Regions from separate parts of the Actinoplanes oblitus genome, predicted to be linked through region 1. Evidence: riboswitches for the same ligand, from Rfam matches in the RefSeq annotation. Region 1 holds a riboswitch; each other region holds the start of a gene.
What was found. Region 1 has a riboswitch for cyclic di-AMP ahead of Actob_RS13245 (C40 family peptidase). Riboswitches for the same ligand answer to the same signal wherever they lie in the genome.

Region 2: it holds a riboswitch for cyclic di-AMP, as region 1 does, so the genes downstream of both, Actob_RS02550 (LysM peptidoglycan-binding domain-containing protein) here and Actob_RS13245 (C40 family peptidase) in region 1, are expected to answer to the same signal.
Region 3: it holds a riboswitch for cyclic di-AMP, as region 1 does, so the genes downstream of both, Actob_RS18835 (hypothetical protein) here and Actob_RS13245 (C40 family peptidase) in region 1, are expected to answer to the same signal.

Annotation. Positions count from the first base shown of each region.
Region 1 covers NZ_CP126980.1:2,959,566-2,962,831, forward strand. Annotated here, with positions in the region: gene Actob_RS13230 (cytochrome ubiquinol oxidase subunit I) at 1-429, opposite strand, end outside; gene Actob_RS13235 (BlaI/MecI/CopY family transcriptional regulator) at 505-855, shown strand; gene Actob_RS13240 (M56 family metallopeptidase) at 852-1,769, shown strand; cyclic di-AMP (ydaO/yuaA leader) riboswitch at 1,883-2,016, shown strand; gene Actob_RS13245 (C40 family peptidase) at 2,032-2,994, shown strand; gene Actob_RS13250 (MarR family winged helix-turn-helix transcriptional regulator) at 3,051-3,266, opposite strand, start outside.
Region 2 covers NZ_CP126980.1:573,306-576,571, reverse strand. Annotated here, with positions in the region: gene Actob_RS02555 (saccharopine dehydrogenase family protein) at 85-1,323, opposite strand; cyclic di-AMP (ydaO/yuaA leader) riboswitch at 1,752-1,926, shown strand; gene Actob_RS02550 (LysM peptidoglycan-binding domain-containing protein) at 1,926-2,570, shown strand; gene Actob_RS02545 (YybH family protein) at 2,573-2,911, opposite strand; gene Actob_RS02540 (LysR family transcriptional regulator) at 3,003-3,266, shown strand, end outside.
Region 3 covers NZ_CP126980.1:4,188,862-4,192,127, forward strand. Annotated here, with positions in the region: gene Actob_RS18830 (MFS transporter) at 1-805, shown strand, start outside; gene Actob_RS18835 (hypothetical protein) at 1,175-1,414, opposite strand; cyclic di-AMP (ydaO/yuaA leader) riboswitch at 1,728-1,887, opposite strand; gene Actob_RS18840 (hypothetical protein) at 1,933-2,985, opposite strand; gene Actob_RS18845 (RNA polymerase sigma factor) at 2,966-3,266, opposite strand, start outside.

The DNA.
Region 1 (3,266 bases):
GATGATGTACGCCGACAGCAGTGTCCCGGCCGCGACCACGACGATGGTCGCCGCGTGCAGCTTGCGGGGCAGCCGTCCCCAGCCGAAGTACCAGAGCGCGAGGAACGTCGCCTCCAGGAAGAACGCGAGCATCCCCTCGACGGCGAGGGTCGGCCCGAACACGTCGCCGTAGAACTTGGCGAACGCGCTCCAGCCGAGCCCGAACTGGAACTCCTGGACGAGCCCGGTGACCACGCCGACCGCGAACGTGACGATCAGCAGCTTGCCGACGAACTTCGTCAGGTCCTGATACCTCTGCTCGCCGGAGCGCAGCCAGGCCAGATGCAGCCCGGCCGCGACCGCCGACAGGCTGATCGACAGCGGCACGAACAGGTAGTGATAGATCGTCACCACGGCGAACTGCAGCCGGGTCAGGTCGAGCACGTCCATCGGGTGTCCCCTCTACGACTCTTCGTAGTAGATACTACGAGACGTAGTACTACTGGCCCTAGTAGGATGGGTCACATGGCACTTGGAGATCTTGAGCGGGAGGTCATGACGCAGTTGTGGGACGCTCCCGAGCCGCTGACAGTGCGACAGGTGCACGAGAACATAAGTAAGAGTCGGGATCTGGCGTACACGACGGTCATGACGGTCCTGGACCGGCTGTCGAAGAAGAAGATGGTCGTCCAGACAAAGGCCGACCGGGCGTACCGGTACGCCGCGGCGCAGACGCGCGAGGAGATGACGGCGGCCGTCATGCTCGACGCCTTGAGCGCGTCACCCGATCGGGACGCCGCGCTGGCATACTTCCTCGGTCAGCTACCGCCCGGCGCGATCCGAGCCGCCCTGGACGCCACACCGAAAGAGACGTGACAGCACTCCTCCTGGGAGCCCTCGGGCTGACCCTCTCGCTGGTCGTCCCGGGCATCCTGGCCGGCGCCCGCTGGCCGGACCGTGCCCCGGTCGCCGCCGTCCTGCTCTGGCAGGCGCTCACCCTGACCGCTGTGCTCTGCGCGCTCGGGGTGGTGCTGGCCGCCCCGGAGGAGCTGACCCGGGCGGCCGGTGCCGATCACCCGTGGACCGTCGCGGCGCTGCTGTTCTCGCTGGCGGTGGCGGCCACCATCGTGATCCGGCTGCTGATCTCACTGATCCGGGTGAGCGTCCGGGCCCGTGCCCGCCGGGAGCGGCACCGGACCCTGGTCGACCTGCTGGACCGGGTGGAACGGCACCGGGAGCTGGGCGGTGCCGAGGTGCGGGTGCTGGACGGGGCGCTGCCCCTGGCGTACTGCGTGCCCGGCCGGGAGCCGCGGGTGGTGCTCAGCGACGCGGTGCTGCGGATCCTCGACCGCGAGCAGGTGGACGCGGTGCTCGCGCACGAGCAGGCGCACCTGCGGCACCGGCACGAGCTGGTGATGGAGTCGTTCACCGCGTTCTACCGGGCGGTGCCGCGCCCGCTGCGGTCCCGGGCGCCGCTCGACGCGGTGCACCTGCTGCTGGAGATGGTGTCCGACGACGCTGCCCGGCGGCGTACCGGGGCGGCCCCGCTGCGCGCCGCGCTGGCCCGGCTCTCCGACGCCGTACCGCTCGCGGAGGAGGTCCCGGACGACCCGGCGGGTGAATCCCGCTCCCGCAGGCTTGCCCGGCTGACCGGTCCGGCACCCACCTCGACGGGCCTGTCGGTGCTCGCCGGACTCGCCGCGGCCGGTCTCCTGGTGTTACCCACGGTGATCCTGGTGGTGCCCTGGCTCGGCCAGGCCCTGGAGGCGTGGCCATTCCGGTCACTGTGAGTGCCGGGCGCTGTGCGCGCGGTTTCGCCGCGCGGGCAAGCTTCATTTGCCCGCATGATCCGAGTACGGTGGTCCCCGGTTCGGCAGCCCCCCATCGTCCATCCGGCCGATCTGACGAACCACCGCCCAATCGCCGCGACGGCGAGCCGGGGACCCAGGTAGGTGGGGTGAAGCCGTTGGAGAGCGGCCGGGCGTGCTTCCCGCCCGAACCCGTCAGCTAACCCGGTCGGCGGCCGAGTGGAAGAAAGGACAACGCACCTACGTGAAGCGCGTACTACGCGGCCTGCTCTGTGCGGTTGCCGCTGCCGGACTCGTTGTCACCGGACCTGTCGTTGCCCACGCCACGCCCTCGCCGTCCAGCGTCGAGGACCAGATCGACAAGCAGTGGAACGAACTCGAGCCGGTGATCGAGGACTTCAACGACACCCACGGGAAGCTGCTCAAGCTGCAGAAGCAGCAGAAGCAGCTGAACAAGACGCTCGCTCCGCTGCAGAAACAAGTGGACGTGGCACTGGCCGAAGTCCGCGGCCTCGCGTCGGACGCCTACATGCAGGGTCCGCCGAGCGCCATGGGCGCGATTCTGAGCGGTTCGCCGACCGGCCTGACCGAGAAGCTCTCGCTCCTCGAGCAGCTGGCCGCCAACCGCCGCGAGTCGATCAGCGGTGTCGTGAAGCTGCGCGACAAGTACGCCGCTGACAAGGAGAAACTGGACGCTCTGGCGTCCGAGATCGCCACTCGGGACACCGACCTCAAGACCAAGAAGTCGGCGATCGAGAAGGAGATCACCGCCCTGCAGAAACTGCGGGTGAAGGCGTACGGCAAGGCCGACGACGGGCCGTACAAGACCGGGCCGTGCCCGGTCGACTACACCAACGACATCGGTGGCCGGGCCGCGCAGAAGGCCTGCGACCTGATCGGCAAGCCCTACGTCTTCGGTTCCGAGGGTCCGGACAGCTACGACTGCTCGGGCCTGACGAAAGAGGCGTGGGCGTCCGTCGGCGTGCACCTCGAGCACTACACGAAGGATCAGTGGGGTTCCACGAAACCGGTGAGCCGCAGTGAGTTGAGACCCGGTGACCTGGTCTTCTACTACTCCGATGTGCACCATGTGTCCATCTACATCGGTGGTGGCATGGTGGTGCACGCGCCGCACACGGGCGACCACGTGCGGATGGCGACCATCGATCGTGGTCCGATCGCCGGCTATCGCCGGCCCGCGGGCTAGGCCCTCGGTCCAGGTGACACAACCGCTCCCGGTTTCCGCCGGGAGCGGTTGCTTTTTCAGACCCTTCGCGTACGGCGGGAAGCCCCGGCCAGCACCTTGCGCAGCAGCGCCGCCAGCTCGTCGCGCTCTCTCGCGCTCAGTGGCGCCAGCAACTCGTCCTGGATCGCCGCCGCCCGCTCCGCCAGCTCGTGCGCCCGCTCCCGGCCCGGCTCGGTCACCGTGATGACGTTGCGCCGCCGGTCGCCGAGATCGGGGGAGCGCGCCACGTAGCC
Region 2 (3,266 bases), 2.4 Mb from region 1:
GTGTGGCGGAAGTGCGGCCGGGCGGACGGGCGGGCTGTGGACAAAGCTCAACTGTGGACAACCGCGGCGATCCGCCGTCAGCAGCTACACCTTGCGAGCGGTGATCTCGAAGCCAGCCGCCCGGAGCCGGTTCACCAGGGCGTCGCCGATGGCCGTCGCCGGGGTGAGGACGCCGCCCTCCGACGGCGGGAGGGCGTCCCGGTCCAGGACCAGGGCCAGCGCGGACTCGCCGAGCATGACCGCTGTCGCGGCGTAACCGGGGTCGCCCTTGGCGCGGACCCGGGCCGTGTACCGGGCGCCGGTGGTCGTCGTGGTGAAGATGTCCATGGTGAAGTGCCCGTTCTGCTGGACCTTCTCGCTCGGGCCCTCGCCGGGCTTGGGCAGGACGCGGTCCAGCAGGTAGCGGGTGGGCGGCACCGCGAGGCCGGCGACCAGGGCGCCCAGGCCGAGCTTGGTGCCGATGGCCAGGAGCGGGGAGAGCGGCGAGGCGCCGACGCTCATCGCCTCGCGATATCTGAAACCGCGACCGTACGCCCAGCCGCGCAGCGCGTTGGTCCGCCGCACCACCCGGGTGTTGTAGGAGGCCATCACGAACGGGGCGAGCCGGCCCCGCAGTTTCGGGTGCACCTCGGAGGCGGGGATCGTGTCCATGTCGCTCTGCCGGCCCAGCTTCGGCTCGGCGTGCCGGTCCGGGCTCAGCGAGTAGGGACTGCCGGCCACCTTGCGCAGCGACGGCTCCTTTTTCAGTACGTCGACCTGGTTGCGCATCGAGTCGATCGTCCCGCCGCTGAACCCGCCGCTCATGCTGGTCACCACCAGCGTGGTCTCGGTGAGTTCGCCCGCGCCGTCCTGTTCGACCCGCTGGTGCAGCACGTGCACGCCGAGATCGGACGGAATGGAGTCGAAGCCGCAGGAGTGGACGATCCGCGCACCGGTGCTGCGAGCGAGCTCGTGGTTCTCGTCGATGCTGTCCCGGGCGAACAGCACTTCTCCGGTCAGATCGACGTAGTCGGTGCCGGCGGCGGCGCAGGCGTGCGCGAGCGGACGCCCGTACTTGGCGTACGGCCCGACCGTCGTGATGACCACGCGTGTGCGGGCGGCGACCGTGGCCAGCGCTTCGGCGTCCGCGGCGTCGGCGATCAGGACCGGCCAGTCGACGTTCAGCCGGGACTTGACGTCCGCCAGTTTCGCGGCGGAGCGCCCCGCCAGGGCGATGCGGGTGCCGGCCGGCGCGTGCCCGGCGAGGTGTTTCGCCACCAGTGCCCCGACAAAGCCGGTGGCGCCGTAGACGACGACGTCGAAGTCTCGGGGGAGATCGCTCATGGTCGGAGATTGTGCACCCTATGCCTGGCTCGTAGGCAACCCGTGGGTAACAAAGATCGCGCCATGCAGCCAAAATGCGTCTGTCGCCCCGATCGCGCCCAGGGCAGAGGCGCACGGTGTGCGGGAGGAGCGCGCCCGGGCCGCCGATCACGCCGGAACGGCATGCGGGTGAAACTCCAAAAAGCAGGCTCTCTTTACCCACTGCGGACGCTGACAATCCCGCCCCGTCGGGCTTTTCCCCCGCATGGTGGACCACGGTGGTGGCAAGTCCCGGCGCGACTCAAGAACTCGGGGAGTTAGTCACACAAAGGAAGATCAAAGCGGCTAATTTGTGAGAACAAAGTCACCGGCCCCGCTTCCGGTCTTGGTCAGTTCCATGAAGCGGTGGCTACCGTCGACAGTCCGCAATTCGCGGACACCGTGGCCGGAACGCCGAGTCCTGCCTGCTGGTCACGGTCAACAACCCACAGGCATGGAGCGGGGGACCCACAGTTCCTCGGCGCGCTCTCCGGAGCGCACCTCGGGGTGAAGCCGCACTTCAAGCGGCCGGGCTCCTCGGCCCGAACCCGACAGCTCACCTCGCAGGCGTGGAGGAAAACTTCATGCTTCACCTGAACAAGCGGGTTCGTCGTGCCCTGTCCCGGCGAGCCCAGTCCCCGCGCGCCCTGAATCGGCCCGCACAGAGCAAGCGCACCACTCTCAAGCGCACTCTCGGCATCGCCATGGCCGGCCTGGCCGGCGCCATCGGCCTGCTCGCCGTCGAGGCGTCCCCGGCCAGCGCCGCCCCGAACGTGAACTGGGACGCCGTGGCCAAGTGCGAATCCGGTGGAAACTGGAGAATCAACACCGGGAATGGCTATTACGGCGGTTTGCAGTTCAGCCGGGGCACCTGGCGGGCGCACGGCGGCAGCAAATACGGCTCCACCGCCAATCTGGCCTCCAAGAGCGAGCAGATCCTGGTCGCCGAGCGGGTGCTGCGCAACCAGGGCATCGGTGCCTGGCCCACATGCGGACGTCGCGGCCTCACCAAGGCGCGTAAGAGCACGTCGGTGGGCCCCTACCGCCTGGCGTCCTACACGACGCCGCTGAAGGCGACCCGCACCTACGTGGTGAGGCGCGGCGACACCCTGTCCGGCATCGCCGCGCGTTACCGCGTCAAGGGCGGATGGAAGGCCCTTTACCGCGCCAATGCGAGTCGCCTGAGCAGCCCGAACCGGCTTCGGGTGGGCCAGCCTCTGGCGATCTGAGGTCAGGACCGACCCAGCTCCGGGTGGTCCAGCACGCGCAACCAGGAGCCGTCGGGCTGACGGCGGACGACCTGTGCCCGCGCCCCGGCTCCGTCTTTCGGCGGGGTCGAGGTGAGGGCCAGGTCGCCGCTGATCAGCGTGGGCAGCGGGGTCTCGGGCTCGAAAGCCGGCATTTTCGGCAGGAGCTCCGCCCACAGCTTCTGGATCGCGGCGCGGCCGACGGTCTCGCTGCCTGGCGGATAGGCCATCACGGCGTCCTCCTCATACAGCAGCGCGAGGCCCTCGGCGTCTTTGGCATTGGCGCGCTCGACGAACAAACGGGTCAAGTCCTCCGGGTGCATTGCCTTCTCTCGTTCGCTCATGACTCCACCTTGCCGCGCGTGGCTCCACAAGTCCAACGAATGGTTTTCATACCTACTACAATCAGGACTCATGGATCTGCGGCAGCTGGAGTACTTCGTCGCGGTCGCCGAGACCGGCAGCTTCACCCGGGCCGCGACCCGGGTGCACATCACCCAGTCCGGGGTGAGTGCCCAGATCAAGGCGCTGGAGCAGGAGCTCGGCGCGGAGCTCTTCGACCGCAGCGGCCGGGTTGCCCGGCTGACCGAGGCCGGCTCGGCGGCGCTGCGGCACGCCCGGGCGGCACTCGATTCGACACTGGACCTGCGGGACGCGATCGACGACGTCAAGGGGCTG
Region 3 (3,266 bases), 1.2 Mb from region 1:
CGGCCCCTACCTCGGCGGCCTCGCCTACACCCGTTGCGGCCTCACCGTCACCCTGCTCCTGGTCGCGACCCTGTTCGCCCTCGGCTCCCTCGCATCCGCGACGATCAGCACCCCCGTCCGGCACGAACCCGCCACCGGCACCTACCGCCAGCAGTTCGCCACCGGCGTCCGATTCCTGCACGCCGACCGCTCCCTGGCCGCACTGATGATCATGTTCGCGGTCACGAACATGCTGGACCGGGCCCTATTCGGCGGCCTGCTACCGGTCTGGGCCAGCCGAGGCGGCCACGACACCGAAACCACCGGCCTGGCGATCAGCGCATTCGCCGGCACCGCCGCGGTGACCGCCGCCCTCATGGGCTGGCGCGGCGACCGCCTCGACTCCCACCGCCGCGGCATCTATCTCGCCGGCATGTCGATCGCCGGGGTGAGCCGGTTCGCCGTCATCGCGCTCAACGCACCACCGACGCTCGTCCTGATCGTCTGGGCCGTCGCCGGCCTCGGCTCCGGCGCAGGCAACCCGGTCATCGAGGCCATCCAGTGCGACCGGATCCCGGAACACCTGCAGGGCCGGATCCGCACCCAGATCATCGCGGGAGCCTGGACCGGCATCCCGTTCGGTGGCCTCGCCGCCGCCGCCCTACTCACCCTCGGCCTACCCGCAGCGCTCTGGCTCTGCGCCACCGCCTACCTCGCCGCGGTCGCCTACCCCGGCTGGCGTGTCACCTGGCACACCACACCAACCACCCGCAGCCGTCCCGCACCCGTGCCAGCCACCTCCATCGTCGCCGGAGAATCCGCATGAGCCCCTTCGCGCGCCCCGAACCGGCCACCGCGACCAGCGCTGCACGTCGCCGGCTGGGCCATCGCCCACGCCCAAGCTGAGGCGTTGAGTTCCCGAAGGTGGCACGCCGATGCGGGTTGACGATATGCCGAGGGCTGGGTGAGGGTGGGAGTGATCACCAAGGTCAATCATGTACCTCGGCCGGGTACTGGACACGGCTAATGTCGGACGTGGTGTCCGATGTGATCGCCCGTGATCACCTGTTTTCCGCGATTGGACATAAAAGTTGTTCCCGCAGTGAGCAGATGGCTAGCTGCCGCTGCTGGCGGATAGACGGCCTGCGGGTGACCCGCCCCTTGCGGAGCGGGCCACCACAGGGCCGGGCGGGGGTTAGTGCCGGAATTTCCAGGCTCGCAGCACGACCTCCGTTACCTTGAGGGCGGATCCGGCGACCAACACCATGGTCGTCGGGTCCGCACTCCCGGCCAGCGCCAGCAGCTTCTCGGCGATCTCCAGAACCCCGGCGATGATCAGGGTCTGGTCGAGCGCCTTACTGATCTGCTGGACGCGCTCCGGCCGCTCGGGCAGCCGGCCGGAGTTGCCGCCCTGGCCTTGCGCGTTCTCAGGCAAGGGAGTCTCCCTTCTCGATGCGACAGAACCTGCCGGCCAGGGGCCGGCGCTCGCCCGGCAGAAGGCCGGGCGATGCTCGATGACATCGGGATGGGGCAGGGCGGTGCGGTGAAGCCCGTGGGTGCTCGCCAGAGTTACGTCACGACACAAAACCGGGGGATAGCAACGTGGGTGCCGGCGCCTCGTCGACCGGGCCGCTGCGGCGCGATGGTCGTGCCGGGCACGACGACGCCGCCCGATCCGGGCGGACCAGACGGCGTCGCGGCGACCGGCAAACGGCCAGCGTGGAACTTCGCGTGCATGTATGTGTCTTCCTGAAGAAGGAAACCGCCTACCGGGTTAGCTGACGGGTTCGGGCAGGAAGCAGGCCCTACCGGCCAAGGTCAGCCGGATTCACCCCGTGGCCGCCGCTAGCGTGCAGCAGCGGCCGAGTGGTTCCCCGATTCACCGAAGTGACTCAACGGTTGGTGCAGCGTGCGTGACAGGTCGTGCAGCTTGGGGGGCGCGGCGCAGCCTCGTCAGCCGGGGCTGCTGGTGTGGGTCGCATCAATGAATAGCAGAGAGTCCGACAAGGCAGGAGTCGGGATTCTGACACCCGGCGGAGGCCGCAACCAGACCGTGTCATAAGCGAGCATCCGGCCGGTCCGCGGGTCGAACACGGCGATGTCCCGGACGGCGCCCTGCTGGCTGTCGGCGACCACGGCTAAGCCGCGCCGACCGATTCCGCCGTCGACTATTCCAGCGACTTTCAGGCCGGCCGGAGTGTCGGCGAGTGCCTGCAGCAGCGCGGCCCGTTGCTGCGGACTCGGGTCGTGGAACCGGAACACCTCGCGGACCGCGCGCAGGGTGGCCTGCGGGCCGTCCGCGGGATCCTGCTGCTCGGCGAGCTGGCTGGACACCTGGAACACGTTGTCCGCCAACCGCGGCGCCACCACCGGCATCTGCCCATCCCCGTAGGAGACGTCCTGGCCGGGATCCGGGGGCCGGATCGGACCGGGATCCTCGCCGGGACTCCAGCCGGGCACGCTCGTACGGGTCTGGCGGCCGGCCTGTTGCGGCGTCCACCAGCGCTGCTCGTCATGGACGGTCACCGCGTCGTGCCCAGCGGTCGCCTCCCGCGCCCAGACCCGGGTGCGGGTATAGGTGTAGCGGCCGGTGTTGGCTGGCGTGGACAGTTTCGCCACCGTCTGGGACAGCGTGGTCAGTTCTGCCCGGGCGTCGCGCCACTGCCCGGGCTCGGGTAGCGGCAGCAACCACACGCCGCCCGCTGGAGCTGAGGCCGACGGCACGGCGCCCGGTGGGCGGCGGTCGACGATCGCCCAGGTGCCGGCGAGCGCGACCAGGACCGTAACGAATACGGCGGCCTGTCGGGTGATCGTGCGCAGCAGAGCCTGCCGGGCACGGCGGCGCCGCAGGCGCACCCCGGCCACGATCTGCGCGGCGGTGAGCGACAACGTCGCCGGTGGATCCTGCGGTTCGCCGGGTGGTGGACTCAGTGCGGCGACGTGCAGGGGGACCACCTCCAGGTCGGTGTAGCCGCGGCGGACGGGATCAGGCCCCGGGACGGACATGGTTCTTGGCTCCCTTCGTCGTAGTCGGTCTCGGCAGGCCCGGCCCGGCGGCGTCGGGCGCTGCCATCGCACGTCGCAGCACCGCCAGGGCGCGGCAATACCTGTTGGAGACGTCCTTCGGCGTCGTTTTCATCGCCGCGGCGATCTCGGCGTTGCCGAAGCCGTCGGCCCGCAGGACCAGCACCGCCCGGTCACGCTTACTCAGCAGGTCGCCGGCGATCGCGAAGATCCGTTCCCGCTGTTCGCGGCCGTACACGGCCTCGAAGGTGGGGTCGTTGCCA